DNA from 3 places in the Paenibacillus crassostreae genome. Region 3 is predicted to be linked to each of the others. Evidence: a T-box and tRNA genes for the amino acid it is inferred to sense, from the RefSeq annotation. Region 3 holds a T-box; the other regions hold tRNA genes.
The links. The T-box of region 3 lies ahead of argS (arginine--tRNA ligase). A T-box ahead of a tRNA ligase gene usually reads a tRNA of that ligase, here a tRNA-Arg.

Region 1 (10,725 bases), 2.0 Mb from region 3:
CAACAGCTTCGCCACATGCAATAAGCGTGGAGTTCGGATATTGGTTCATCAAACGGTCATAGTTCGGTTTCTTAGCTTGCGCTACAGCATTACCTTCAGTAGTATTGCGCAATCCGAAACCATCCATAATAATTAAGGCTACCGGTCTTGGTGCTGACATATTACTTCGCCCCCTCAACAAGTTGCACGTATGAAGTAGGTTGTAGACTTGCGCCACCAACTAATGCGCCATCGATATCACTTTGTCCCATATACTCAACGACGTTCTCAGGCTTCACGCTACCGCCATATTGAATACGAACAGCATTGGCAACATTTTCACCATACAAACCTTTTACAAGCTCACGGATATAAGAAATGACTTCATTAGCATCTTGAGCTGTGGAAGATTTCCCAGTTCCAATCGCCCAGATCGGCTCATAAGCAATAACAACTTGTGCTGCTTGTTCAGCGGTTAAGCCTTTCAATGCGCCTTCAGTTTGAACTTTACATACCGCTTTTGTCTGGTCAGCTTCACGTTCTTCCAACTTCTCACCAACACATACGATCGGAGTAATACCATGCTTGAAAGCTGCAAACACCTTTTTGTTAACAATTTCATCAGACTCAGCGAAATAAGCACGACGCTCTGAATGTCCAATAATGACATAGTGCACGCCTAAATCTTTCAACATTACACCACTAATTTCACCAGTGTAAGCTCCGTCGTCTTCGAAATGCAGGTTCTGCGCTCCGATTTTAATAGAAGTACCTTTAACAGCTTCCATTAATGCTGGAAGATTAGTGAAAGGAGCACAAATTACGCTCTCCACACCTGCCACTTCTGCTTTACCTTTGATTTCTTCAATAAATGCTTTTGCTTCTGGAACTGTTTTAAACATTTTCCAGTTACCCGCGATAATCGGTGTTCTCAATGCAATTCACTCCTTATTATCCCCACATGCCTATCCTTAATCGAATAAAGGGAATTATTTATCGTTCAATGCTTCTACACCAGGAAGTTTCTTGCCTTCCATGAATTCAAGAGAAGCTCCACCGCCTGTAGAAATATGATTCATTTGATCTGCTAATTGGAATTTCTCAGCTGCAGCTGCAGAATCACCACCACCGATGATTGTGTAAGCTTCAGTATCCGCACATGCTTGTGCTACTTCACGCGTACCATTTGCGAAAGGTTCCATTTCGAACACTCCCATTGGTCCATTCCATACAACCAATTTTGAGTTTTTGATAACATCAGCATAGATAGCACGCGTCTTAGGACCAATGTCCACGCCTTCCCAACCAGCAGGAATTGAATCCACATCTACGATGTCAACGTTAGCATCCGCACTGAAGTCATCTGCTATAACGATATCTACTGGAAGCAAGAAATTCTTACCGAGTTTCTTAGCTTTCTCAATGAATTCCAGTGCTGTATCAAGCTTGTCATTATCGCATAAGGATAGACCAATTTCATGTCCTTGTGCTTTAAAGAATGTGTACGCAAGTCCGCCTCCGATAAGCACGTTATCCGCAAGATTAAGCAAGTTATTAATAACATCAATCTTATCTTTAACCTTAGATCCCCCAATGATTGCAGTAAAAGGACGTTCAGGTGTGGAGAATGCTTTACCAAGCACAGATAGTTCTTTTTCCATCAAAAGACCTGATACTGCTGGTAAATGATGTGCAATACCTTCTGTGGAAGCATGAGCACGGTGAGCAGCACCAAAAGCATCATTCACGAATAGATCCGCAAGTTCAGCAAATTGTTTCGCAAGTTCAGCATCATTCTTCTCTTCTCCAGGATAGAACCGTACGTTTTCAAGCAACAATACGTCACCATTAGCCATTGCAGCAATTTGGGATTTAACAGCTTCACCAACAGATTCGTTAGCCTTAACTACCTTCTTATCAAGCAATTCAGAAAGACGTTCAGCAGCAGGCGTCAAACGCATGGATTCAACCACTTGTCCATTGGGACGACCCATATGACTTGCTAAGATCACTTTTGCTCCACGTTCCACCAAATATTTAATGGTTGGCAATGTTTCACGAATACGTGTATCGTCGGTAATTTTACCATCTTCGAGCGGCACATTGAAATCAACACGAACGAACACCTTTAACCCATCTACTTCCACATCACGTACACTTTTCTTATTCATCTCCACGTTCCCCCACACCCACATATTTTATAGTTTGGAATCCAAGGAATAACTTTTCATATATTTCAGAAAGAGCGGAAACATTAAAATCCGTTTCCGCTCTTTAAATGTTCTCAAGCTTTAGCCAATATTACTTAGCCAATTTAGCGAAGTGTTCCAAAGTACGAACCAATTGTGCAGTGTAAGACATTTCATTGTCATACCAAGCTACAGTCTTAACCAATTGCTTGTCGCCAACAGTCAATACTTTTGTTTGAGTAGCGTCAAACAATGATCCGAATGTAATACCTTTGATATCAGAAGATACGATTTCGTCTTCTGTGTATCCATAAGAATCAACATCAGAAGCTGCTTTCATAGCTGCGTTAATTTCTTCAACAGTTACGTTCTTCTCAAGAACAGTTACCAATTCAGTCAATGATCCAGTTGCAACTGGAACACGTTGAGCGGCACCATCCAATTTACCTTTAAGTTCAGGAATAACTAGGCCGATTGCTTTAGCAGCACCGGTAGTGTTAGGGATGATGTTCTCAGCTGCTGCACGAGCACGACGGAAATCACCTTTAGAATGTGGAGCATCCAAAGTGTTTTGGTCGCCAGTGTAAGCATGAATTGTAGTCATCAAACCTTCAATAATTCCGAATTTATCTTGTAAAGTTTTTGCCATTGGTGCAAGGCAGTTAGTTGTACAAGAAGCACCAGAAATTACAGTTTCAGAACCATCAAGAATTTCATGGTTAACGTTGTAAACGATCGTCTTCATGTCACCAGTAGCTGGAGCAGAGATAACGACTTTTTTAGCGCCACCTTTTAGATGTTTCTCAGCTGCTTCTTTAGTTGTGAAGAATCCAGTACATTCAAGAACGATTTCTACACCAAGATCTCCCCAAGGCAATTCTTCAGGGTTACGGTTAGCTAGAACTTTTACTTCCTTACCATTTACTTTGAAGAATCCGTCATGAACTTCAACGTCACCGTCGAAACGGCCTTGTGTTGTATCATATTTTAATAGATGAGCTAACATTTTAGCGTCTGTCAAGTCATTAATAGCAACTACTTCAATACCTTCCACAGCTTGAATACGGCGGAATGCAAGGCGACCAATACGTCCAAATCCATTAATACCAACTTTTACTGTCATTAGAATAGTTCCTCCCAAATTTCGTTTTATTTATTCAAGAAAGGCTGTTACACCTGTCAAGACATCAGATAATATGTGTTTCACAAGCAGAAACGGCTATTTTCAAAGAGTTTATCCTTACGATGTTAGCGATACTTCATATCACTTTAGGGTATCCGTTTGAGTCTGTTCATCCATCTCTCTCTCAATTTCCAGGGCAGCTGCCTCGTCAGTAACGAGTATATCTTCCTGTCCGAACCTGAGAACGGCGTGTATTGCTCTAGCTTTGCTCTTACCGCCTGCAATCCCAATAACAATTTCAGTGTTCATGATATCCTCGAGCCGAAGGCCTAGAATCATCATCTTATGCACCATAGCACCTTCATCATTGAAATAATATCCAAACGACTCCGCAACAGCACCGTCTGCTCTAATGGCTTCAACCGTAGTTGAATCTAGCTTTCTACGACGTGTCATCACCATGGCATCACCAATACCGTGCACAATGATCCGTGATTGTCTGATAATATGAACAATTTCCTGAATGTTAATATCTTGGACAAGCGATTGATAAGCATCTTCGCTGAGTAAATCCGGCAAGTGTAATAATCGATATTGGGCTCCTACACTCTTAGCCATTGTAGAAGCAACGGTGTTCGCTTGGAACTCCACGCTTTCTCCTAAGCCGCCGCGGGCTGGTACGAACCAAGTTCGTTTAACATGTGCCGATACTGGTTGAGATAGTTGCTCAGCAACCGCAGCAAGTGTAGATCCTCCTGTGACAGCGATTATATCTTCATTGCCCATGACGCTTAACAGTGCCTTCGCTCCTGCACGCCCTAGTTCTCGTTTAGAGAACGATGATGACTCAGAATCACCAGGCACAATCACTACCTTGCGTAGTCCATATGCTAGTCGAATTTTATCTTCTAAATCAGTGAGTCCAAATAGATCTTTAGCGATAGGCTCCAATGACTCCAGCAATTTCTTACCCGAATCACTAATCCTCATTCCCATGCTTTCAATCTCAATAAGTCCTTGTGATTTCAATAAATCCGTCTCAGACCGCAACACGCGTTCCGTCATATGGAGCGACGCGGCCAGTGTTCTACGTCCGATCATATCAAATGACATGATCCGTTGAAGAATACTATACCTTGTCTTGAGTGTTTCCATGAGATCAGGCAGAAGCTGCTTTTGTATTTCTAATAAATTCCGCATGCTTTCCACCCCTGCTACTTTCTACATGGCCCTAAAATGTCCCGGGTTAACTTTTTAAGTCCCACCACTATTCTAACCAATATTTGCTTCTGTTGCAAGTATTCATTAGTATATTTCTCCTCGCTTTCTTTTCTTATACATAACAGGACTATGATCCTTGCCACACTAAGCCTTGCATACGATATTATTTGAGCTAGATACCATTTTGTGATCATTCATCAGGATAAAATTAAAATCCGCGATCCTTGCTATTCTAGCTGATATATCATATAATCATTTTTGCTATTGCATTATGCGCCCGTGGTCAAATGGATATGACGTAGGCCTCCGAAGCCTGAGATCGAGGTTCAATTCCTCGCGGGCGCACCATAATCATAGCGTTATCACTTTATATCATTAACCAACCAAGACAAAAGCCAATCATGGCTCTTTTTTTTACCAATAGTTTGACTTTCCCTGACTTTATGTTTTAAAATGTTTATGAAGTGGTAAATACGGCAATCGTATTTACAATGAACAACTAATCTAGTTTCTATAAAGGGAGGCTTTCCACATGGGTTTTGTTCCTATGGTCGTTGAACAAAGTAACCGCGGTGAACGCGCATATGACATCTATTCCAGACTACTGAAAGATCGCATCATTTTCTTAGGTTCTGAGGTTAATGACATGGTTGCCAATTCCATTATTGCACAAATGCTATTTCTTGCAGCTGAGGACCCGGAGAAAGATATCTCCTTATATGTAAACAGCCCTGGTGGATCCATTACAGCCGGAATGGCGATTTACGATACGATGCAATACATTAAACCGGATGTATCCACAATTTGTGTAGGGATGGCCGCTTCTATGGGTGCATTCTTATTGACTGCAGGAGCCGTTGGTAAACGATATGCATTGCCCAATAGTGAGATTATGATTCACCAACCTCTAGGTGGTGCACAAGGTCAAGCATCGGATATCGAGATTCGTGCTCGTCGTATTCTCAAATTGCGTGATAAGTTAAATCGTATTTTAGCTGAACGTAGTGGACAGCCGATTGAACGCATTGAGAAGGATACAGATCGTGATTACTTCATGAGTGCTGCGGAAGCTGCAACATATGGCCTTATTGACAAGGTTATTGAGAAGCCAATAGCTCTTTAAGATTAACCCTACAATCAAGCATAAACGCCTTAGGCGTCCTTATAAGGACGGTAAGTGTTTAAGCGAGAAATATAAGACATAAAGTATAGCGTAAAACTTATACTTTCTTATATTTCAAGTAGAAACGGCTGTGTCGTCCTTCATTAAGGACGATACAGCCGTTTCTTATGTTAGATATATTTCTCTTACTATCGATTTATTTAAACATGCTTGTACCTTTTGGAAGGATTTGTTGATATGGAACCACGAACGTAGGAATACCTGCAGCATAAGGCGTATATTCATACTGTTGGAAGAATAGGGCTATGCCTTCTGATTTCAAATAATAATTGGATTCAGACGTTACTCCCTTATAATCCTCAACATAACCGTTGATCTCTGTGAGTCCCTTCACAACATGCTTATCTAGCTCCGTTGCATAATCGGCATTCTTCTCTTTCAACTGATCAGCAAGCGATAACAACTCACCGTCAACTAAGGAGAAGTTCATTCCGATACGAAGTGTACCTCCGTGTGCCCCACCCGTATATCCATACTGATCTATAACTATACTTAGCACGTCATTCTCATTATATGAAACGACGTAATTCTGAAAGAATTGATAGGTGTGTTCAATAGAGCTGTCCCTCTTAGTAGCTTGCTCTTTCGAGGCATCTACGAAATCATCCTTAAGTTTCTCCAGCTTAGAATTGATTATTTTCTCAACCTTTGCATCTGCTAGTCCACTAATCTGAGGATAACGTACAATGAATAATGCATCCTTCGTATTCGATTCCAACACTTTTGTTGTGATCTCAAGGTCATTCTGTAATCTAGGAGTAATACTTAGCGACTTAAGTTCAGAATTCCATACACCTTCGTACCCCAAGTAGTCACTCATTAATTTAAATGGAATATATAACTTTCCTCCGATATTTTTCACTTCATATTCATTCAAATAGAAGTTATTTACATTAGTATTCACTCCGTACTCCGAGACATCCATATTCAACTGTCTATAACCACTTCCAAGACTATACGTTCTCGTACCTGGATTATAATTCAAGGAAAGTCCAAGTTGATCCCGCAATAGGGTTACAGGAATAAGTGTATTCCCATTACTGATTAGTCCCTTCTGGGTGAGAGTAGTTCCTTTCCATTTCAAAATAACCGAGGGTACCACCGCAATATTCTTCGTATTTCCTGCCGCAACAACTGTTGCTTGTCCTGTATATCCAAAACCCGTGATTATAAGCCCAGCTGCTAAAGTCAAAGTAGACCATCTCTTCAAAGCCTTATTCATAACAAAATTCCCTCCACATTATTCGAGTTATTGTTTCAGTATACCGAAATCATGGAGGGATATGGTAACAGTTGCATGACAGGGACATAACAGCTAGGTAACAACCGGGTAACAAAATCGAGATGAATACTAGGATTCCTGATTATATCCCTTGTCTCCATAAGGTTGCAGCTTATCCAACCACTTCTGCTCCAACTTTTGTAACTCTTTCTTATATTTTTTATTCGTTGGATGGTTTATAGGGACGTTCAATGGGATCATACCAATCAGTGATTCTCCTTCTTCAAGCTTCACTTGTTCTAATATTTCCATTTCGAATTGCTGTTCACCATATACCTTCCAATCTAGCTGCAATGCCACACAATCGTGATTACCCATATTCAAGATGAATACATCTTTATTGTAAGCTCCGTATAGATTCAGACTGCTCTCAATCCATATCTTATGATTGGTCAAGTTACGAATTTGATAAACTCCCATTTTACGAGGTTGTTGCTGATACTCTTCTACTAGTTGTTTACGTCTTTGCTGATCCATAATACACCCTTCTTTCATAATTAGTTTGTTTGTTTACTTTTCACCCAATATCGGCTACCGTCCGGTTCTCGATCCATAAATCCATATTCGATTAAATACCTTCTCAATGTCACATAGTCATCTAAACGATGCTTCAGGATTTCATTAACTTCCTTCTCTGTATAGAACCTCTGAACATCAAAAAATTGAGTAAGATGTCGCAAAATGACTATTTTACGCTTCTCCTTCTTGGGAAATTCCGTCATAGGTCCAGCTAAACCATGTTTAAAATAGGAACTCAGAATATGATCGTTCTCCTCTTCCGTAATAGAATGCCGCTCATCCAGCAATGAGGGAGCATCATGAATTTGAATATACCGACTTTTACTATTTGATTTCTCCTCGACAAGCTCCATGATGGATAGAAATACTTTGGCCTGCTTCATTTTCTCACGTAACGTAAACCGATGATTACGAATAGTAGAGGTACTCCCCCCATCTAATTCTTTAACGATCTCTTGGTCACTTAATCCCGTTTGAAAAAAATTCAATAGTGTCCGCTGCAAATCCGTTAATCCGGTCAACTTCTTATCTAACCCCAGCAAAAAATCAACCATCGATATATGCTCACTTGTGATATGCCGGCGGACATATTTCTCAGCTTCGTATAGTACATCTTCATCTTTATAAATAATGCCTTTCTCATAACGCTTACCGCAGACTACGCATACATAGACCTCGCGTTCCTGATCGAACACGTACCCTTGTTTAATTTCTTCTATACTAGCGTTCCAGAATATTTCAGATATATAACTCATTATTATAGACACCTTTCAATTTTGTTTGCTATTTAACAAACATTATATAATATCGTTTACTATTAAGCAACCATTCATCGTTTTAAATGGCAAAAAAAGGCTCAAAGCTGGACGACATCCTAGCTTCGAACCTTCTCCTCATTCAACTCAATATCTTATCAACTTCGCGAATGTTATTCTCTACCACTTTTCAATTCAGTCCAGAAGCGATCGTATACTTGTAGAGTATCGCCTACATCACTCAGCCACTCCGTCCGACTCAATTCATCTTCAGAAAGATTAATCATGGTGTTATTACGATAGGTTTCAGAATGATATTCCATCGCCTTCGTGTTAGGATCACTGTAACCAATTGTCTCGTAATTCTTCGCACTCACTTCAGGGTCCAGCATGTAATTGATAAATTTCTCCGCCAAGGCTTTATTCTTAGCCCCTTTGGGGATAGCGTAGTTATCAGAGAACATTGTGGCACCTTCCTTAGGCACAACATAAGCAATGTCCGGATTGTCATTAACAATATAAGCCGCATCTCCAGACCATACCGTGCCAATCCAGCCTTCTTCTTGAATCATCTTTTGTTTGATAGTATCGGTATCGAACGCAAGTACGCTCGGTAATAGAGCTTTCAAATCATCTACAGCTGTCTTAATTTCTGTCTCATTGGTAGAGCTATTAGAATAGCCATTCTTCTTCAGTGCCATCCCAATCACTTCGCGATTATCGTCTAGTAGCAATACTTTACCTTCATATTCCGGATTCCATAGATCATCCCAACTATCAATGGAATCTTTAATGTACTTCTTGTTGTAGGCAATTCCCGTTACACCAGAAGTATAGACGATGGAATATTGATTACCTGGGTCGAATGTAGGATCTTTGAATGTATCCGCGATGTTATTGAAATTCGGGATATTATTCTTATCCAAAGGTTCAAGAAGATTATTCTTAATCATCGTTTCCACCATATAATCAGAAGGTTGGATCAGATCGTAACCTCCGCCACCCGCTTTGATCTTAGCTAATAAGTCCTCGTTATTCGCAAAGACATCATACGTAACTTTTATATCGAATTCTTCTTCGAAGTCAGCTAATACCGCTTCATCAAAGTTATCTGCCCAGCTGTAAAGATGCAATGTTTCCTTAGAAGAACACCCACTTAATAGTACTATCGCCATCATTCCTGCTATCAGCAGGCTTATCCATTTTGTTTGTTTCACAGTTACATATCTCCTCTCTTTCGTCACATCATCTTATGTTAGGGGTAAAGATCCGCCCTTAGGAACGAGTCATCTACCCATTATTAATATATTCTCCCGTTCTGTATGTCGCTTTTAAAAAGGTAATGTATTTCGTTTCTTTTGTCCTCGTCCGCGATTCATGAAGTACTGCGATAACAAGATCAACGAAATACTAACTAGAATAAGCAAAGTACATAATGCATTAATTTCAGGCGATATGCCTCGCTTCACTTGCCCGAAGATATAGATCGGAAGCGTTGTTGAGCTTGGTCCTGCAACAAAGAAGCTAACCATGAAATCATCTAATGAAAGCGTGAATGCAATCAATGCACCTGAGATAATACCTGGTGTAATTTGTGGTAATGTTACATAACGGAAGGTTTCCCAGTATGTAGCACCAAGATCTTGCGATGCTTCTTCAAGTTGTCTACCCATTCCTGCGAATCTTGCGGACACCATCACATAAACATAGGAAACACTGAAGGTTATATGAGCAATCATAATTGTCATTTTTCCTAATGGAATATGCAGTTGGCTAAACAACACTAACAATGATATCCCCATGATAATATCTGGAATAATAATAGGCATATATAATAAACCATTCATTGGGGCCTTTAATCTCTTACCCAAATCTCTCATAGATAAAGCTGCAATTGTACCAATTATCGTAGCCAGAACGGTAGAGACAACAGCCACAATCAGACTGTTCATTAGAGCATCCAATACGTTACGATCTTGTAACAGAGAAATATACCAATCAAAAGTAAACCCTTGCCAATCCCCTGCAAGTCGTGTGTTGTTAAAAGAATACACCATCACTAATACGATAGGCACATAAATGAAGATCATTAATAATATAGAGTGAATACTTAGAAGAGGATGTCCTTTTTTGTTCATCTTTTCCCCTCCTTAACACGATCGCTACGCGATTTCATCACTTGGTTAAACAATACAATCAGCACAAGCGATGTCAGGACAAAGATGACCGAAAGCGCTGAACCGAAAGGCCAATTACGTGCCCCAAGGAACTGAGACTGAATGATGTTACTTATCATAGAAGACTTAGATCCTCCTAGAATATCCGTAACAACAAACATCCCTGCTGTAGATACGAATACGAGAACTGAGCCTGTAATTATACCAGCTTTACTTTGTGGCAAAGTGATATGCCAGAACGCCTTCCAGCGACTAGCTCCTAGATCACTTGCAGCATCTAGCAATCGTCGATCAATT
Region 2 (10,725 bases), 1.6 Mb from region 3:
GATCGAATTTCTGGAATAAGCTTTTAGACCCTGTTGTCTATTTAACGTATCCCGTTCCGAAAATTGCCTTACTTCCTGTAGTTATGTTATTTTTTGGACTGGGTGAAGGTTCTAAAATATTGATGATCATGTTAATATTGCTCTTTCAAGTCATTATTTCCGTTCGTGATGGAGTGAGGGCTATTCCTAATAATACCTACGATGTTCTAATGAGTATTGGAGCAAGTAATATGCAAAAATTCTGGCATGTGACGTTACCGGGGGCATTGTCCGTTATTCTTAGTACGATTCGTATTTCACTAGGAACAGCTATTTCCATACTTTTTTTTACTGAGATTTATGGAACAGAACATGGGATGGGTTATTTCATTATGGATGCATGGTTAAGATTGGATTACCCAGAAATGTATGCAGGTATTTTGTTATTTAGCATCGTTGGCTTCGGGCTATTCTTACTTGTGGATTACTTGGATGTAAAGTTTATGAAATGGCGGAACTAAAAAAAGCCACCTTTTATTGTTTAAAAGGTGGCTTTGCTGATTTCATGAGGTAATTATTTCTCAGTCTCTGAGGCAACACTTGCATGTTCTTCCACATCAACCTTACTACTAGCAAACCAACCAACAACTGCAATTAATACCAGAACGATATAGAAAGTAGCTTTCCATGCTGTGCTATGCGCAAATGTCTCAGGTAGAACACCCAATGAAGGATGGGCGAGAGTGATGATCGCTAGCTTAACCCCTACCCAACCTACGATGACGAATGCGGCAATTTCTAGACCGGGGCGGGAATGCAGTAACTTGACGAAGTAAGATGCTGCAAATCTCATAATGATAAGTCCCATGAAACCACCAGCAAAGACAACTAAGAACTGACCGCCGTCTAATCCACCGATATGAGGAATTCCACTTGGTGGTAGCGCTACAGCTAGTGCTACAGCAGCCAGAATAGAATCAACCGCAAAGGCGATATCTGCAACTTCAACCTTAAGTACAGTCATCCAGAAGTTTGCCTTCGTTGCTTCTTTCACCTCAGAAGTAGCTTTTGATGCTTCTTTTTCTTTTGCCTTTTTGGAAAATAATTTACGAACAATATTGTTAACACAGATAAACAATAAATAAAGTGCTCCAATAGCTTGAACCTGCCAGATGTCGACTAGGAATGAGATGATAAACAATGATCCAGCGCGGAAGACAAAGGCTCCAGCAAGGCCATAGAATAATGCCTTTTTTCTTTGTTTGTCAGGAAGATGTTTCACCATAATTGCTAAGACTAACGCATTATCTGCGGCGAGAAGACCTTCCAAGCCTACGAGTACGAGAAGTACCCAACCATATTCCAATATTAATCCAAAATCCATTGCTTCTCCCCCTTATTTCTTTAGTATGCTTCAAAATGCTATAAGAAAAACGTCAGTAGACGTGCCTCTAATGAAAAGCATCAAAAAAGACCTTTACCAAATGGCGAATCCCTCTAAACAACAAGGGCTTCCCTAATTTGGTAAAGGTCTCGCTAACAATTGTTATGATAACAATTGCCAATAAAGCCGGAGAATAATCTCGTATTGACGACTTTACTGTGTAGCTACTCCCCTTTACGGGTATGAATAGTTAATGGCATAATTTGTTGAATGAACAATGAAATCATATATTTATTTTTGAATAATGTCAATAGTAGATAAAACTGTAGTAATCAGAATAAGCTGGTGATGGTACTTTTATAGTAATATAGATTAGAACAGAAGGAATCTAATGAACAGTGAAGATGGAAGAAAGTAGGTCGTACAATTCATGAACATACCGGAGATTCATGTGTGGGATCACGGAATCATTCAAGTGAAAATATCCATGGCCTATCCACTTCGATGGGTAAATAGTTATGTATTGCCTAGCTCTGCTGGTATCTCCATAATCGATCCAGGACCACGAAATCGCACGACAGAAGAAGAGTGGACAAAAGTATTGAAGCACTTAGATTTCGGATTTCATGATGTGAACGAGATTTTTGTGACTCATCATCATCCAGATCACTTCGGATTAGCCGGATGGTTTCAGTCTCAAGCGGATTGTCATGTGTATATGTCGCAGAGAGCCTTTGATGAATCTCAGTACATGTGGGGAACCCACTCCAACATAAATAATCAATTAATGAAGTGGTTGGGGCAGCATGGATTGCCAGAAGCATTGTCAGTCCAGATCGAGCAGCATTTGTTTGGATTTTTGCCTCAAGTTACACCAATTCCTGATATCACAACAGTCGCAGACGGAAGTTTCCTTACTATGGGTAGTTTATCGTGGCTGGCTATTGAAAGTGGTGGGCATGCTCCAGGACATCTTTCTTTATTCCAACAAGAACTTGGACTTATGATGTGTGGAGATGCTGTTCTACCAAGGATATCACCCAATATCAGTCTAATTCCGGGTAGTGATCCTGATCCGTTATTTACTTTCATGAATAGTTTACACCATCTGAATACTTATAAGGTAAATCAAGCTTTTCCTGGACATAGAGATGTATTCATCAACTATCACGAACGTTTAGATGAGCTGCTTAACCATCATGAAGAACGGTTGGAACGAATTGAGAAGCTTCTACATCCTTCTCCACAAACTGGCTATGAAATTTGTGAATCACTATTTGGAAACAGGCTTTCTATTCATCAAATGCGGTTTGCAATGTGTGAAGTACTTGCACATCTGCAAGAGTTAGTGCGACGTGGTCATGCGCGGATTATTTTGTCTTCTCTAGATTACAGGATTAAGTATACTTATGAGGAATAAATCGAAATAATTAATATAACCCACCTAAATCACATGAACACATGATTTAGGTGGGTTATTATTGTTAGGATAAGAATTCGATTACAATAAATTATTCTGGAGACTTGCCATCATTCAAAGGATCAAGCTCTATTCCTTGATCGGCAGCATGAAGCTCACGCTCAGCTTGTTTACGATGGGCAATCCGACTACTGGCAGCAGCAGCAACTGCACCTACGATGTCATCCAGAAATGTATGAACTTGTCCGTCTGTTTTATCATTAAGTCTTTCCAATACACCAGGTTTTAATTTATCTACATAACCATAGTTGGTAAATCCAATACTTCCATAAACATTAACGATCGAGAACGCCAATATTTCATCTACACCAAAAAGTCCTTCATCATTGACCATCATCTCCAGTAAAGGAGAAATAAGTTTACCTTCTTCAGCTAGCATATCCAATTGAATTCCGGTGATGACAGCATTTTGAACTTCACGCTTACTAAGAACCATTTCAACATTATGAATGCACTCGTCCATAGTTAGAGCAGGATAATATTTCTGTTGCAGGAACAAGACGAGTTCGGCAATTTCGGGAATAGTCACGCCTCTTTTATGAAGCAACTCATGAGTTGTCTCTGATACGAATTTACTATTTAGATGGTATAAACCTTTTTCGTTGGTCATAACTTTCACATCATCCTTTGTAATAGAATATCCCTTCCGATCGATGCCCTATTACATAAAAAGTAGTTATTTTTTTGAAAAGGGCTCGTATACATACTAGTACAAACTGTATAAATTGGTTAGGGAGGCAAATCACTTATGTTGAGAAAAATTAAAATTCGAAGCATCACCGCTGCTGGATTATTAGTTGTACCTATGATTGTGGCTGGGTGCAGTGGTTTCAGTAGTCAATCGATGGAAATTGATCCACCACCTGCACAGGTTGAAGCTGACATGCTTCAGTCAATAAATGATAGTCTTCCACAAGCAAAGAGTGAACAATTATCACCAACATCTCTGGTTTTTTTGACAGAACAACATGGTCTGCTGGCCCCAGTATCTTTAGGACTTCCTCCTATGGATAATAAAGATAATTTACCCCTTCGTCAATCTCTTGAGGCAATGGTTAAGAATGGGCCATACGCTGCATATCTTCCCCAAGGATTCACAGGAGTATTACCCGAGGGTACAGAAGTTAAAATGATATCTGTTGATAAGGAACAGAAACTTGCTGTAGTAGAATTTAATGAATCTTTTACTGCATATGATGCCTCAAATGAACGAAAAATACTAGAGGCTGTAACCTGGACATTAACTAGTCATGATAATATCAAGCAAGTTCAATTCTGGGTGGAGGGTAAGAAGATCACAGAAATGCCTATTAATCGTACACCTTTGGATAAACCACTTAGTCGTAGTATGGGTATTAATCTGGAAAAAGGCGAAGGGGCAACTTATACGCGGTCCAGCTCGGTCACAGTATATTTCTCATCAACGTCGCCAACAGGAATACAATATTATGTGCCTGTCACGCGGTTGGTAGAGACTGGTCAGGACCCACTTCATTCAGCGATTAATGAGCTTATCCGTGGTCCACAAGCAAAAGTAGGATTAACACAAGTGATGACGACAGAAACATCTTTACAATCTGTAAAGAGTGAGAGTAGCGGAACGATAACAGTTGCTCTTAAAGATGATATGTTCATTAAGGGGGAGAAAGTTCCATCTGAGTTTCTTCAGGCCATTGTATTAACGGTTACAGAGAATGTTGGGGATAAAAAAGTTATTATACAATTGAATGGAGATACTAATGTAATTGGATACGATAATAAAAATTATGGTGAGCCTGTATCGAGATCACAGTATATAAATGAAATTCCTATATAATCGTCCCCTTCTACAAAAGATGCTTTTATTCCAGTATTTTGATAATATAAGGTTTGCACAAATGGAAGCTAATGATGTAGGAGGAAGATAATATTGAGACACGATGAACGAAATAACGATCAAATTCGAATCATGAATTTAACTACAAATGTTAATAAATATGCGGAAGGATCACTCTACATAGAAATGGGTGATACTAAAGTACTCTGTACTGCAACGGTGGATGAGAAGGTTCCGCCATTTCTAAAAGGACAAGGTAAGGGTTGGGTAACAGCAGAATATTCCATGTTGCCAAGAGCTACACATTCAAGAAATCAGCGTGAGGCTAATCGCGGTAAATTAACGGGGAGAACGATGGAAATTCAACGTCTCATCGGTAGAGCACTCCGATCTGTAGTGAACTTACAGGCCCTAGGCGAGCGTACGATCACATTGGATTGTGATGTAATTCAGGCCGACGGAGGAACGCGGACAACATCTATTACAGGTGCATTTGTTGCACTCTGCATAGCTGTTAATAAGATATCTGAGCAACATAAACTACCCGTATTCCCAATAACGGATTACTTAGCTTCTGTTAGCGTAGGTGTTGTGGGTGGTCAGACACTATTGGATCTGAATTATGAAGAAGACTCCAAAGCAAAAGTAGATATGAACTTAGTCATGACGGGAAATGGACAGTTTGTGGAATTACAAGGAACGGGTGAAGAGAGCCCATTCTCACGTCAAGAGTTAGACGAAATGCTTCAGCTTGGTGAACAAGGAATCAAAGAAATTATTACTCGTCAAAAAGACATTTTGGGCCCTATTTCACAATTAATTGGATCTAGTAGCTCAAGAAAAGGTGTCTAGGATGAAGTTAGACCAAGATATCGTGATTGTTGCAACGAAAAACAAGGGTAAAGTTAAAGAGTTTGAACATGCCTTTGCATTGATAGGTAAACAAGTGAAGAGTATGTTCGATTATGAAGAACTTCCAGAAGTGATTGAAGATGGTCATACATTTGCAGAAAATGCTCTAAAAAAAGCCAAAACGGTTGGAGATGCGCTAGGCCTACCAGTACTTGCTGATGATTCAGGTTTATGTGTAGAAGCATTAGATGGACAACCTGGAGTATATTCTGCTCGTTATGCGGGTGAGAATGCAACGGATCAGGAGAACAATCAAAAGCTGTTGCAACAACTGGAACAATTGAAACAGGGTGAGGACACGGACCAAACTTTATTAAGTACAGCGAGCTTTATCTGTTCATTGGTGCTGTATAACCCCTCGATAGGTGAGTATATAGAAACATCTGGTGCTGTAGATGGCTGGATAACTTCAGATGTAGCGGGTAATGGAGGATTCGGTTATGATCCCCTCTTTTATGTTTCACAGTTTGATAAGACCATGGCTGAATTATCGCTTGAGGAGAAACAATCAATCAGTCACCGTGGGATCGCATTGCGCGAGTTAATGTCTCGATTACATGAATGAGATTTATCATATGATGATTATATATTGATGTATTTAAGAACAGAAGAAGGCTCCCTCGAGGGTAGCCTTCTTTTTATTAAATATAAGAAGGGTTAAGTTTCACATTAGCGTATCGATACATGGTAAGTGCGAAGCCAATAATCGATTTGTGCTAAATAAGCGAATAGTTGCGGCCCAGACATTAATTGTCCAAACCAAGGTAGGTTAGAAGAGGCATCAGATGATGAGGCTAATTCTCTAATTTTAACGGCATCAATTAGAGGTAACAGTGGTGAAGTCGGATCATCTAAGATGGTGAGTATTTGTTGTTTTACTGCTGAAAGAAAATTTGGATTATGTGTTTTAGGATAGGGACTTTTTTTACGGTATAGTACATCATTAGGAAGTACTCCCTCAAGGGACTTACGGAGTATTCCTTTCTCACGATTACCTGTCATCTTAATGTCCCATGGAATATTCCATACATATTCAACTAATCGGTGGTCACAATAAGGAACACGTACTTCTAGGCCGACGCCCATACTCATGCGGTCTTTTCGATCCAGTAATGTAGGCATGAAGCGCGTGATATTGAGATATGACATGATTCGCATCTGTGCATGTTTACCAGTCTCTCCTGCTAGTGTAGGCACTTCATTAACTGCTTCTGAATATTTATCGCCTAGATATTCCAGTGGTGAAATCCAATTTCGAATTTCAGGGGACAATAGATTCGCTCGCATTTCTGGAGCTACGGCCCATGGGAATGTACCTGAGTTTATTAGTTCATCACGATGGAACCAAGGATAACCACCGAATATTTCATCAGCAGCCTCACCAGAAATGGCTACAGTTGCATCTTTTTTGATCTCCTGACAGAACAAATAAAGTGAGGAATCCACATCTGCCATACCCGGTAAATCGCGTGTCCTTGTGGAAGCTTCTAACGCACCCACTAATTCGGGAGTGTCTATTTCAATATAATGATGGTTAGTTTCAAGTTCATCAACCATTCGTTTGATCCAAGGTGCATCAGAGCCTGGTTGGTAAGAGTGAGATTTAAAGTTCTTATCATTATCAACATAATCAACGGAATATGTGTGAACTTGTCCTTGCCCTGTGCGACTATAGTAATCTACAGCTAATGCAGACAATGCACTGGAATCCAACCCACCCGATAAAAGGGCGCAAACGGGCACGTCTGAAATTAATTGGCGTTCTAATGTATCCTGCAGGATTTCCTTTAATTTATGTGCGGTAGTTTGTTCGTCATCTTCATGGGCATGACTGTCAAGCTTCCAATAGGCGTAAGAGCGAAGTCCATTACGAGAATATATCATCGCATGCCCGGGACGAAGTTCATGCATATTCCGATACACACCATGGCCTGGGGTACGCGCAGGACCGATGATAAATAATTCAGCTAAACCTTCAGGTCCAATAACAGCTTCCATTTTAGGATGTTGAAGTAGTGCTTTGGGTTCCGAACCAAATATAAGAGTCTCATCGATATGACTATAGAACAGAGGCTTCACGCCTAGACGATCGCGTGCAAAAAAGACTTGTTGTTGTATACTATCCCAAATGACAAAAGCAAAGATACCATTGAAACGATCCACGCAATCGGGACCCCATTCCATATAGGAAACTAATAATACTTCCGTATCACAACGAGTCTTGAATTGATGACCTCGCTTGCGGAGTTCGTTCGTAAGCTCAGCCGCATTGTATAGCTCTCCATTATATACAACGGAGTATACGGCATCATCTCGATGTATAATCATTGGCTGAGCACCATTCTCTGGGTCGATGACACTAAGACGCCTATGTCCAAAGGCACAAGGGTTTGAAATCCACGTTCCATATGCATCTGGACCTCGTTGAGCTAAACTATCTGTCATTCGCATGAGCAATTGTGAATCTTGTGTCAAATCACCGTTCCATTGAATAAATCCGGTTATTCCGCACATGACGGTTCATCCTTTCTTTGTTGACTAACGATAATTGAACTTTCTATTCATCAAAGTGATGGATCGTAAGCTGGGTACATTAGGTCCAACGATCTTTACAGTCATACAGATATATGCCGAAGGACAGCATAAAATGTCTGTCCCTAATGCAAAACAATAGGAGAACACGAACAGTAAAGAGTCAGAAAAAGTGGGATATTGTCGTGATGAAATACAAATATTATGTAACGGTCAAGAAGATGCATTATCCAAATAATATTACTCATATCCAGTCATCAGTAAAACCATAATAACGATAGGAGGTGATACTGATGGCTGATAAATATAAGAAGAACAAAGGAAATAAATATGTTCACAATCAAGAATTTGCCGAAGAAGTAATAGCTAAGAATCGTGTTCATCACAATGAAGATAAAATAAACTGGCGTCGTGGTAATTTGTAATCATTCCACTTATTTTATTGTCAAAATAAAAATAAAAATTTAACTATTGATTATTTTTTTAGGTGCGCTATAATAAATAACGCACCCTTTTTAATTGGGATATCATTTATAAGTGTATTTCAAAGTTTAGAAAGTTTGCTTATTCACAGAAGTTTAATCATCTAGATTGTGAATGAGGTCGCCGTAATGTTGCATATAATATATCATGTCTCAGTAGCTCAGCTGGATAGAGCAACGCCCTTCTAAGGCGTCGGTCGGGGGTTCGAATCCCTCCTGGGACATAATTAAAAGCTCTCCTTTCGGAGAGCTTTTTGTGTTCCCGGGGGTGAGAATCCTATTATTCTTCATCTAATTCTTTGATGGGTCGACGACGTGATTGGCCATTACGTAATTGCTTAGCAATAGTATAACCAATAAGGAACGCAGCAGCAGAGGTATTCCCATCTACTGTATAAGGAATGATGGAAGCATCAGCTACTATTAAATTATTCACACCATGTACCTTCCCCGTCCGATCGACGACTCCACCTTTGTTTAACGGGGCCATCCGAAGAGAGCCTTGTTGATGGTGATTATGTTCGAAATTCTGAATAATAAATTCCTCGAGCTTTTGATCATCATTTATAATATCAAGAGTTGGTGAAACCAACTGATATGAAGAATCTATTCTTGCCAGTTCAGATGCTATATTCTGAATATAGATTTTATAAATATTTTTAACTGAATCCATATCTGATGGATTAGCAAGGAATCCTTCGTCAGCCAATACAATTTTCAGAGGGTCATTATTTTGAATTTTAATGGTTCCACGACTCTTGGGTCTCAAGAATAGAATTGCTATAGTTAACAGCGTATCAGAACCGATACCGATTAATTGAACCGCTCGACGCGTAGGGTCTAAACCACTTGGATCTGGCAAGAAGGCTCCACCAGTATAAAGGGCATTTGGATCGTTATGTGGTAGAGCATTATCATTCCTGTTGGTAGTAAATATTGCGGAGTTAAGAGTATGATTCTTTAAGTTGATTCCGACATTCGGATTACTAAAGATTACAGGTATTCCCGATGACTTTAATAACTTTGTTGGTCCGATTCCGGATAGCATTAGAAGCTGAGTGCTATTAATTCCAGAAGAAATAATAACCTTTTGACGTGCATAAGCTTTGATACGCTTACCTTCTTTTAAGAACTCGACTCCAATAGCACGTTTAGCGGAAAAAAGGATCTTCAGAGCCGTTGAGTTAAACAATACTCTTAGTTTTCGACCACGAACTCCTCGACCCGCACTTGTCATAATGTCGGATGAGAAAAATGCGGTTGATGAGCTTTCTCTTCGACCATTTGGCTTTTGATACAGTTGCCAACGTGTAAAGGGACCCAAGGGGGATTTAGGATCATTATAATCATTAATCTCTGGGAACCCAGTAGCTTGCGCAATTGCGGTAGTTAATTTTGTCGCCATAGATGTTGGGGTTGATGGTGCTTGCCTGATATCAATCCGACCATGAAAACCATGTACTCCGGCGTTATTAGTTTCTCCATTATACTTTTCTAACTGTTTGAACCTGGAAATTGCTCTGCGGGGTGACCATATTGGACCAAGTAACTTCTCCCATTCCTTGAATACTGCTGATGTAGGTCGTACATACTGCTCTCCATTAATGGAAGACCCCCCTCCTGATAGACGTCCAGTCGTCCATTCAAAAGCCCGATCATCCAATTCGCTCTGCGGAACACCTTCGCCTTGCCAAAAGTAATTTGGGAAAAAGCGTTCTTCTAGTTCAGGAGCAAATGTAGAATCCATAATGGGTTCATCTTTATCGTTATTCTCTCCCGCCTCCAAAACAAGTACGGACGTTTTCTTATCATCAGAGAGGATCTTGGCTATAACAGCACCCCCAGGACCTGTGCCGATAACAATGTAATCAAAAGTTAACTTCGTAATCTCCAAAAACAATCTCTCCCTTTAAATAGGCTATTGTAGGATATTACAGTGTTATGTAATAGGTTCCAAAGTAAAGTGAGATTTCAAAATGGTATAACTAGAAGCGATTAAGCTGTTTATTTTTCCAATTGGAAAAATAGTGAATATTTGATAAGATACGATATAGACCTCCTAGACGAGGTCTATATTTTTATGGAGGGATATCTAATGAAAATACCGCATATTGAAATGGACAGGAAGAATTGTCAATTA
Region 3 (10,725 bases):
CCTTCAAGATACCATACGTCCTGTTCTTCTAAATAAAAGTGAATTCCTTCTACGTCTTGAAATAAGGTACTATGGGTAGGCTTCTCATCCGATATCCCTAAAGAGAATCCAGGATGTAACCCTCCTCCGGAACTATAACGTGGAAAAAAACGTACGCAATCGCCCTGATCTAAATTTAGTTCTCTCTTATACCAACGAGCTGCGTCGGTACTCATTACAATATTCATGAACCACAACTCCTTCAGCAATTAGTCTCCATCTATGTCTATATATCATACCTGAAGCCGCATCAAAAATACATAGACCACCATGTTTACTTCATTCAAAACACGAACATACAGTCTTATTAAAATAAAAATTGACAATTTTGAAGACATGATGGTAAGATTTTGGCAGTAAGAGATCCACAAAAATTTACGAAGAAAGGGTGAGTACAATGATCAACTATATGTTTAGACCTTTGAATCAAAGTGTGCATAATAAACTACAATTGAATATTGGAGCAACCCTACTGATGGATTCATTCTAACGAAGCTGTAAGAACTTCTTAGAATTTCTGAATTGAATATCCTATGTTAGCGGCGGTTGCTCAAATCAACCGTACGCATGATAAGTTAAGATATCAAAGGCATATCGTCCGTTCACGGATGCTCTGCCTTTTTTTGTGCTCTTATCTTAGGTTTTGAATTCATCAGTAGGTTTATCTTGAGAGGATGTGTTTGTTTTGTTTTCTGTTTTAAAAAAATTAGGTTGGTTTTTCAGTCAAGAGAAAAAGCGCTATGTAATTGGTTTAATCATGTTGATTGTATGTGGGATCGGCGAATTGCTACCTCCACGTTTACTTGGAAATGCAATTGATGATATCGTTACTGGCTCGATCACGGCTCCTTCGCTTATTGGCTATATCGTATCTATCATTGGCATTCTGATTGTTATTTATTTGATCACCTACATATGGATGCACAGACTATTCGGGGGTGCGAACCTTGTTGAACGAATTCTCCGTTCACGGTATATGAATCATTTATTAGGAATGACACCTCCGTTCTTTGAAAGAAATCGTACAGGCGATTTGATGGCCAGAGCGACAAACGATCTTCGCTCTGTTGCTGCAACAGCTGGTTTTGGAATATTAGTCATGACAGATTCAACAATATTCTTACTTACTATCCTATTTGCCATGGGATTTCTCATCAGCTGGCAGTTAACCTTAGCAGCGATTATCCCCCTGCCCTTTATCGCACTGGCGATGAAGATTTATGGGAAAATCGTTCACGAACGTTATTCCTTAGCACAGGATGCCTTTGGTGATATGAATGACCAAGTGCTTGAATCCGTGGCTGGTGTACGTGTCATACGTGCTTATGTTCAAGAAAGATCAGATCAACAACGTTTTCAAGACATTACCGATGATGTATACCGCAAAAATATGAGCGTTGCTAAAGTTGATGCTTTCTTTGAACCTACCATTCGTTTATGTGTTGGATTAAGTTATGTGATTGGTCTTGCCTATGGTATTTACCTTGTGTTCAAGAATCAGATCACCCTTGGAGATCTCGTGTCCTTTAATATGTACCTTGGGATGATGATCTGGCCTATGTTCGCCATAGGGGAATTAATTAATATTATGCAACGCGGTAGTGCCTCTCTGGATCGTGTAGATGAGATTCTGACCGTTGTGCCTGATGTCGAAGATGTTGCTGATCCTACGTCTGTAGGTGTTCCTCAGCGAATTGAAATAAAGGATGTTACATTCCGTTATCCAACATCTACTGTTGATAATCTTAAGAATATCCAGCTCACTCTGCAAAAAGGGCAAACCCTTGGAATTGTCGGACGTACAGGTAGTGGTAAATCCACTTTACTTAAACAACTCCTTCACGAATATCCTGCAGGAAGTGGAGAAATTCTTATCTCTGGAATTTCGATTGAACAGATTGCCAAAGATGAGCTTCACAGCTGGATCGGTTATGTACCACAAGAACAGATACTATTCTCCAAATCGGTACGTCAGAACATTCAATATGGACTGAAGGACGCAAGTGACGATTTGATTATGGAAGCCATCTCCACGGCTGCCTTCGAGAATGACCTTGTAACACTCTCAGATGGTCTTGATACACTCGTAGGCGAGAAAGGTGTTGCTCTATCCGGTGGTCAGAAGCAACGAGTTGCTCTAGCAAGAGCGTTTATTGGCAATCCAGAGATTCTTATCTTAGATGATGCTCTTTCTGCTGTTGATGCTAGAACAGAAGCACGCATTATAGAGAATATCCGACTCAAACGAGCGGGTAAGACAACAATGATATCTACTCACCGCTTGTCTGCTGTAGAGCATGCCGACTGGATTGTCGTACTTGAAGAAGGCGATATTATCGAAGAAGGTACGCACGAAGAATTGGTAGCTCTCGGTGGATGGTATCGTGAACAATATGAACGTCAACAAGTGGAGAACAATCTAACCACTGAGGAGGTGTCTTAATTGAATGTAGGAAAAAGATTATTCCAATATGCCCTTACGGCTAAAGTCACCTTCATAGCTGCTATCATTACATTATGTATAGGTGTTGCTGCAGAACTCGCAGGACCATTTATTGCGAAAGCCATGATTGATGACCATATGCTCGGCATAGAACAACCATTCTTTGAAACGGATTCATCCACATCAGAAAATGCTGTACTCTATAATGGACATTCCTATAAACGTGGTGATCGTTTCGCCGAGAACGAGAATAAGGGCCAAGAAGTTCGGATTCTTCAGAAAGGCACAACTTTCTATTTCATCGATCAAGCCGTTGAAGTAGCTGAAGGTAAGCGTGAGGTTGTGGATGGTCAAATGACTATTACAAACGGCTCTCTAGTGTCCACTTATCCGGTCACAGCCTTGACAGCTGAACAACTATTTTCCTTTTACAAACCAGAAATACCGGGGATTATGAAGCTCGTAGGACTATACCTTATCCTATTAGTTGTGACGATATTCACTGAATTTGGGAAGACATACTGGTTGCAGTCATCTGCTAACAGAGTTATTCAGAAATTGCGAACCGATGTGTATGCTCATATTCAACGGCTACCCGTTCATTTCTTCGATAACTTACCAGCTGGGAAAGTCGTTTCTAGAATTACCAATGATACTGAAGCGGTTAAAGATCTATTCGTAGCCGTTCTATCTAATTTCAGTTCAGGAGTGGTCTATATTGCGGGTGTTTACGTCGCCCTGTTTATACTGGATGTTCGACTTGGGTTAGTCTGCCTATTCGTGATTCCAATATTGATCGTATGGATCATTCTATATCGAAAATTCGCAACGAAATATAATACCATCATTCGCTCTCGACTTAGTGAAATCAACGCTATCATTAATGAATCTATTCAAGGTATGTCGATTATCCGGGTATTTCGTCGTCAAAAACAAACGAAGGATGAATTCGAAGCTCTTAATCAAGATTACATGAAGTATCAGAACAAAATGCTTAACCTGAATGCATGGACAACACATAATTTAGTCAATGTATTACGTAGCTTTTCCTTCGCGGTTCTGTTAGCCTATTTCGGATATGGTTCATTGAATGGTGCTAACGCTGTATCACTTGGTGTTCTCTATGCTTTCGTCGATGTCCTCGGTCGGTTATTCCAACCGATTACAGGAATGGTGAACCAGCTAGCAGCACTTGATTCTTCCATGGTATCTGCAGGTAGAGTCTTCACTCTCATGGATGAGCCAGGAGAAGATGTGACCGATGGAAGTATGCCGCGTTACAAAGGTAATGTCGAATTTAAAGATGTATCCTTTGCATATAAAAAAGATTATGTACTTAAGAATATCTCTTTTGAAGCTAAACAAGGTCAGACGGTCGCACTGGTAGGTCATACAGGATCGGGCAAAAGTTCCATCATCAATCTGTTATTCCGTTTCTATGATCCACAGAAAGGAAGCATAACCATAGATGGGCAAGAAGTAACGGGGATTCCTAAACAATGGCTTCGTCATCATATGGGGATTGTATTGCAGGATCCTTATCTTTTCACAGGGACCGTGTCTTCGAATGTTAGTTTAGGGGATGAACGTATAACTCGTGAGCAAATTGAGAAGGCCTTGTGTGATGTAGGGGCAGAACGTATCCTTGCCCACCTACCCAAAGGATTTGACGAACCTGTTGTTGAGAAAGGAAGTACTCTATCTGCAGGCCAACGTCAACTAATCTCCTTCGCACGTGCATTGGCATTCGATCCAGCGATCCTTATTCTCGATGAGGCTACTGCGAATATTGATACGGAGACCGAAAGCCTGATTCAATCAGCGCTAGAAGTTCTGAAGAAAGGTCGTACGACATTTATAATCGCACACCGATTGTCAACCATCCGTACTGCCGATCAGATACTTGTGTTGCATCGTGGAGAGATTGTTGAGCGAGGTAGCCATGATGAACTCTTAGAACTTGGTGGTCGTTACTATCAATTGTATCAATTGCAACAAGGTAATGTCTTACCAGAACCTGTTGCAGGAGAGCCAATTATAGAAGGTACCATTCAACCAACTATTCAAACTGTGTCTGGAGTGTAATGCAACATTTAGTAAATGCTTCACTATAATATAAACTGTAACCCGAAAGAAAGACACCTTGTTAAAGGTGCTCTTCATTCGGGTTATTTTATTTAAATGGAATAGAAAATTTGAATAAAGCCCAGGCAACTTACACCTAGACTTTACCACCTGAATCCGTATCCAGACCAAGTGTACGATATAATTCCTTTGAATATCCTTGAAGTTTCTTCTCCAACTTCTGTGATTGTTCAGTAAAACTCTTCAGCTCACGAATCATACGTGAACGCCCCCCCGGGCTGAAGGTTTCTTGAATTCGTTCTTTGAAATAATCGTGCACAATATAATTCCGTTGCTTCCATAATTTTTTCAATTGAATGGTTTCTTCTTCTGAGAATGGAAAATGATGCTGTATTTCCTGTACTAATTGACCTAACGAACTACTTAACTTCCGTTGATAAAGTTCAGTAAAATCTTCTTCAGATGGGATTTTCCCCTCCGATAACTTCATGAGCATCAATAAATTAACTAGCTGCTGCTCCAAAGCTTGAGAAGAGTATACAGCAAGCCCAAAATAGGCGAAAACATCTCTTGAATGATCACTATCGAGCAGTCTATATGTCACCGTTCATCCGCTCCAATCACGATCAACTCATTCACACCCAATGCTAGCTGATCTACTTAGTACTCCTTATGTTAAAGGAAATTAAAGAATCAAGCAATATGAGATTCTTTAATTCATTTATTATATTCCTTTTTCACATTCGAGTAGGGGTATGAAGTCCGAGAATATTCATTGTTCTCTGCAACGATTCTCCAGTTAATTCCGTTAATAACACACGAATTCTTCTTAGATCTACATCCTCACTTATTACGCGTTCTTGGTTGTAGAAATGATTGAAAGCCTGCGCTACATCTAATACATATCTTGCCAATACAGAAGGTTCATTATTCTGTATCCCACGTTTCAAATGATCAGGAAAAGTAATAAGAAGTTTAAGAAGCGCCCATCCCGATTCACCTAATGATTCTGAATAGTTATGCTGTAATGTTTGAGATTCCACCTTATCCTTATCCTTATCCTTCCCCATCTGATCTAGCTCGAACAACTCACTCTTCGAAAGAATACTTTGCGTTCTAGTATACGTATATTGTAAGTAAGGACCTGTCTCACCATCGAAATTCAAAGCATCTTCCAACGAGAAATCCACTTCATTCGTCCGATTATTCTTGAGATCACCAAAGATAATAGCACCTATCCCTACAGCTTGTGCCACTGACAATTTATCCGGCAATGCTGGATTTTTTTCTTCTATGACCTTTAATGCTCTGGATACAGCTTCATCTAACACATCTTCAAGATATACAATCTTACCACGACGGGTAGACATCTTCTTACCTTCAAATTTCATTAATCCAAAACTTACATGTTGGCAATCCTTTACCCAATCGGCTCCCATTTTGTTCAAGACTGCAAATACTTGCTGAAAATGAAGCTGTTGCTCACCCCCAACAACGTATAGGATTTGATCAGCTTTCATCACTTGATGACGATAGAAGGCTGTCGCCAAATCACGGGTAGGGTATATTGTCGTTCCGTCCGATTTCATAATTAAGCAAGGTGGCATTCCTTTTTCTTCCAAGCGAACCACAAGTGCCCCTTCGCTCTCTTCTAGCAATTCCATATCCTTCAGTTCTTGAACAACCGCACCCATCTTATCATTATAAAAGCTTTCTCCAAGTACATAATCAAATGTAATATTTAATCTTTCATACATTCTATTGAACTCCTGCATACTCACTTCCACAAAGTAATTCCACAAGCGATTCGCTTCGTGATCTCCAGATTCCAATAGACGGAACCAATTTCTAGCTTCTGGATCCAAACTTTGATCTTCTTCTGCTTCTTCATGAAACTTTACATATAACCGTAAAGACTCCTGAATTGGATTCTCCTTTAAGGCTGCATCATTTCCCCAACGTTTATACGCTGTAATTTGTTTACCGAATTGCGTTCCCCAATCTCCTAGATGATTAACGCTGATAGGTTCATAACCTGCCGTTTGATACATTTTGTACAATGCTGCTCCAATCATCGTTGAACGAAGATGACCTATCCCGAAGGGCTTCGCGATATTAGGAGATGACATATCAATAATGACTTTTTTCCCTTGGCCTATATTGATCTTAGCATCATTATTTTCTCTCAAAGTTTCCATCATCTTGCCTGCATAAACATCGCGATCAAAAAACAAATTAACATACGGTCCAGCTGCTTCAACCTTGATTCCATCCACTTGGATAACATCTGCTAACTGTAAAGCAATTTGCTGAGGCGATTGTTTATACTGCTTAGCTAAACGATAACATGGGAATGCCATATCCCCCATAGCTGCTGTAGGTGGTGTTTCTAACATCTCCTCAACCTCTTCTAATGACAAGGAAACATGTGGCTCTATCACTTCTGTAGCCCATTTCTTTAACATAATGAATCATCCTCCAATTTTACGATTTATATTATTAACAATCCTGACCTTTTATTTCATCAAAAAAAGCCCTCATCTCTATGAATAAGAGACGAGAGCTTACATTCCCGTGGTACCACTCTAGTTGAATTCTTATACAGAGGTGTAACCTCTCATAAGTAATTCCGCTTAATGATCTATAACGAAGATCAATCGGACTAATCTACTGATCATAACAAGGATTCATTATGACGTTGGAATAGCCATCTCCTGGGTGCGCTTCATCAGAGTCCAATATACCGGCTTTCACCTATCCCGGCTCGCTACTTTATCAGTCACTCTCATTACTCTCCCGCTCAAAGACGTTTAATATACAATAGTATACACACAATTAACCTATTTTTTCAAGCTCATCTAGAGCATTCTTCAGCGCAGCTTGAGAGAAATGTTCCCCAATAAAGACAACAACATCAGGAACAACACCTTGAGGATTAATCTTCAAAAAGTCTGCTTCACGAAATGCATATTGGAACAAAAAACGACTGGTCGTATCACTAAACGTCATGACACCTTTGGCACGATATACTTCCCGAGGTAGTTGATTGACCAATTCCTCAAATCTCTGGCTATCGATGGGACCTTTGAAATAATGAGTATACACCATCACATGATCATGCGAATGATGTGCATGATCATGTGATTCTTCATGTTCATGCTCACGATTCATGATGTGTTCAAGATGATGCACATCGGATCCGAATAAAGGAACCCAATCCACATCACAACGAACAGAAGGAATGATAGGTGCATACTCGTTCCAACGAGATAAGATTTCTTTTACCTTCGCTTGCTCTTCTTCACTTACACGGTCAACCTTATTAAGAATAAGGTAAGATGCACATCGGATCTGTTCTTGCATCAAACGATATGTCTTACCTTGTTGATGTTCATATAACTCCAATAAATGTCTTGCGTCAACGACGGTAATGACACTCTTCAGATCAATTCTCATATATAGAGCAGCTTCCGTTACACCATCCAATATTTCCATTGGATTAGCGATCCCTGTGGCTTCTATAACGATGACATCAGGTGATTCTTTCTGAATCAGATTAGATATCTCTAAGCTCAAATCACCTCGAATAGTACAGCAGATACATCCACTAAGCATTTCGGTCATAGGGACCGTCTCTTCGATCAGTGCACCTTCTAAATTAACGTCACCAATCTCATTCATTATCACTGCTGGTCTTAACCCCTGTTCTTGCCAATAAGTCACCATACGTTGTAATAATGTTGTTTTCCCACTGCCTAGGAATCCAGATAATATATAAATAGGTGTAACACGCTCACTTAATGTATTCAGATTCATCGTTGCTTCTCCTCCAACTCGTACTATCTCTGTTAGCCGAGTTTACTATATGAAAGCCATCACTGCAACTTCATTTCATGACTTCTTTACGAGTTTCATTGGGCAATTCCAATGAAATATTCCCTTCTTTATTGGTCACTTCGCCACCAACACGGTGCTCAAAACCTAGTAGTGTAAATTTTTTATCTACATCGATACTACGACTTATTTCTGTACTACTATCACCCGAGTAACCAAAATTATAATATAACATTTTTTTATTTATTGTGGCTGCCGTTCCCTTCTTGTCGAACACTTTATAATCAAGAAAGTTTTGTAGCATATCCCCTTTTTGAATATGCGCTTGCCAAGTTACAATCGGGAAATCATCTTTGAATTCGTATAATAAGACCGTATCCCCTTTCAAGACATAGAAACGAAGAGACTCTCCCTCTGGAAATAAAAAGGTACTGCTATGGTCTTCCTCATCAAAAGTAACATCTAACGGACTTTGTTCGTAATGCACAATAGATAAATCAATTAGATCCATCGCTAACTCTCGTGATTGTTGCAACGTACCTTCATATAGAGTTTTTCGTTCTTTATCACTTAAGGGTGACTTAATCGTAACCGATTGACTATCCCAATCAATACCATACCCATAATGCTCTGATAGAAAGCGTAATGGTACATATAGACGATTATTCTCTAAATGCACCGAAACATCTATTGAAATTTCACCGGAATAATCAGGTTTACCATCAATAGATGCGATATTCTTACCCACTGTAAGGATGAGACTTTCAGCCCATTTGCGTATCGTTACTGTGTTAGCCTTTTGATCCCAAGCTACTTTTGCACCTAATGCCTCGGATACAACTCGAATAGGAACCAGTACTCTACCTTGTTTAATAATAGGAGCCACATTAGTCTGAATTTTATCGTTATTCACATAAATTTGGATTGGTTCAGCGGCACTTGCAATCGAAGTAACGCTTAATATGCTGACAATTGAAAGTGCGGTTAGTAGTTTTTTCACGTGGTTCTCTCCTCTTCCAAATATTCCCCCATAACTAACATCGGGTTCTAACTCATCATATTCCTTATTTGCTTATTACCACTTAAACGTTAAATAGACTCAAAATGTTCCAAATTTATGGATAGTTTATTTTTCATTCATAGTTTCATGTTATAAAGTAACCATTCATGGGAATCAATTTCATAATCGCATATCCAGCTTGAATGTGGATTATATATTGATCGGAATGTTTCATTCCGTCTATATATAGCTACATTTATAGCATTTTGCGTAATTATGAAATTGATTCTGTATAACAAAACTATGAATAACCTTCTGTCAAAAAGATAATAAAAACAGAGTGCAGATGCTGTACCCAGCCTTCTACACCCTGTTATTTTCACATCGATATGAACCATGATAATCTATATACTATCTTAATTTTACCACAGTGCGCCCAACAGCATCACCCTGCAATATTAATTCTAGAACACTAGATAATTCATGTAATGAAATTTCCGTTATACCAGCCTGTAATAATTTATGTGGTTTCCAAGCTTCAGCTAGTTTACTCCAAACAGCTTGTCTATGTTTCATCGGACAATATACAGAATCAATTCCTAGTAATTGTACACCTCGTAATATAAATGGATAAACCGTATTGTCAAATTTCGAACCACCCGCTAGACCGGATAATGCAACACCGCCACCATATTGAACTGACTTAAGTAGTTCCGTAAGTTGAGGTCCGCCTACAGGATCAACCACACCCGCCCAACGCTCTTTCGCAAGAACTCCCTTAGCTGGTACTAGCACTTCATCTCGACTAACTACTGATGTCGCACCTAATTGATGGAGCCATTCACTTTGTGTTGCAAGCTTCCCTGTACTAGCCACTACGTCAAATCCAAGTTGTGCCAAAATACATACAGCTACACTACCTACGCCACCCGTTGCTCCTGTTACAAGAACAGGTCCTTTATCAGGACTTAGTCCATTCAGGATGAGTCGATCCACGGATAAAGCAGCTGTAAATCCAGCTGTACCGATGCTCATCGCTTCTTTGAAATTCAGTCCCTTGGGAAGGGGGACCAACCAATCACCACGTACCCTTGCAAATTCACTATATCCTCCAAAATGGGATACGCCAAGTTCATAACCTGTACATAGAACTGCATCTCCTTCATCGAAACGAGGGTGATTTGATTCTATAACGGTTCCCGCTAAATCAATACCAGGAATAAACGGATATGAGCTAACGATTCTCCCTTCAGGTGAATTTGCTAACCCATCCTTGTAATTCACACTTGAGTAATCTACCTGTACAAGGACATCACCTACTGGT

Region 1: it encodes a tRNA-Arg, which carries the amino acid that the T-box ahead of argS (arginine--tRNA ligase) is inferred to sense. The anticodon was not compared.
Region 2: it encodes a tRNA-Arg, which carries the amino acid that the T-box ahead of argS (arginine--tRNA ligase) is inferred to sense. The anticodon was not compared.

What each region holds. Positions count from the first base shown of each region.
Region 1 covers NZ_CP017770.1:2,391,817-2,402,541, forward strand. Annotated here, with positions in the region: gene gpmI (2,3-bisphosphoglycerate-independent phosphoglycerate mutase) at 1-160, opposite strand, end outside; gene tpiA (triose-phosphate isomerase) at 162-914, opposite strand; gene LPB68_RS11080 (phosphoglycerate kinase) at 969-2,150, opposite strand; gene gap (type I glyceraldehyde-3-phosphate dehydrogenase) at 2,281-3,291, opposite strand; gene LPB68_RS11090 (sugar-binding transcriptional regulator) at 3,433-4,491, opposite strand; tRNA gene LPB68_RS11095 (tRNA-Arg) at 4,786-4,860, shown strand; gene clpP (ATP-dependent Clp endopeptidase proteolytic subunit ClpP) at 5,045-5,635, shown strand; gene LPB68_RS11105 (PdaC/SigV domain-containing protein) at 5,832-6,917, opposite strand; gene LPB68_RS11110 (GIY-YIG nuclease family protein) at 7,047-7,454, opposite strand; gene LPB68_RS11115 (DUF2087 domain-containing protein) at 7,475-8,251, opposite strand; gene LPB68_RS11120 (polyamine ABC transporter substrate-binding protein) at 8,425-9,429, opposite strand; gene LPB68_RS11125 (ABC transporter permease) at 9,583-10,389, opposite strand; gene LPB68_RS11130 (ABC transporter permease) at 10,386-10,725, opposite strand, start outside.
Region 2 covers NZ_CP017770.1:1,394,208-1,404,932, reverse strand. Annotated here, with positions in the region: gene LPB68_RS06765 (ABC transporter permease) at 1-500, shown strand, start outside; gene LPB68_RS06760 (TerC family protein) at 554-1,363, opposite strand; gene LPB68_RS06755 (MBL fold metallo-hydrolase) at 1,794-2,783, shown strand; gene LPB68_RS06750 (phosphatidylglycerophosphatase A family protein) at 2,875-3,453, opposite strand; gene LPB68_RS06745 (GerMN domain-containing protein) at 3,592-4,659, shown strand; gene rph (ribonuclease PH) at 4,753-5,511, shown strand; gene LPB68_RS06735 (XTP/dITP diphosphatase) at 5,513-6,136, shown strand; gene asnB (asparagine synthase (glutamine-hydrolyzing)) at 6,241-8,085, opposite strand; gene LPB68_RS23660 (hypothetical protein) at 8,397-8,528, shown strand; tRNA gene LPB68_RS06725 (tRNA-Arg) at 8,736-8,809, shown strand; gene LPB68_RS06720 (GMC family oxidoreductase) at 8,866-10,479, opposite strand.
Region 3 covers NZ_CP017770.1:4,374,423-4,385,147, reverse strand. Annotated here, with positions in the region: gene LPB68_RS20325 (HesB/YadR/YfhF family protein) at 1-227, opposite strand, end outside; gene LPB68_RS20320 (ABC transporter ATP-binding protein) at 725-2,482, shown strand; gene LPB68_RS20315 (ABC transporter ATP-binding protein) at 2,483-4,567, shown strand; gene LPB68_RS20310 (hypothetical protein) at 4,704-5,171, opposite strand; gene argS (arginine--tRNA ligase) at 5,305-7,032, opposite strand; T-box leader at 7,117-7,380, opposite strand; gene LPB68_RS20300 (CobW family GTP-binding protein) at 7,403-8,383, opposite strand; gene LPB68_RS20295 (copper amine oxidase N-terminal domain-containing protein) at 8,454-9,401, opposite strand; gene LPB68_RS20290 (acrylyl-CoA reductase family protein) at 9,813-10,725, opposite strand, start outside.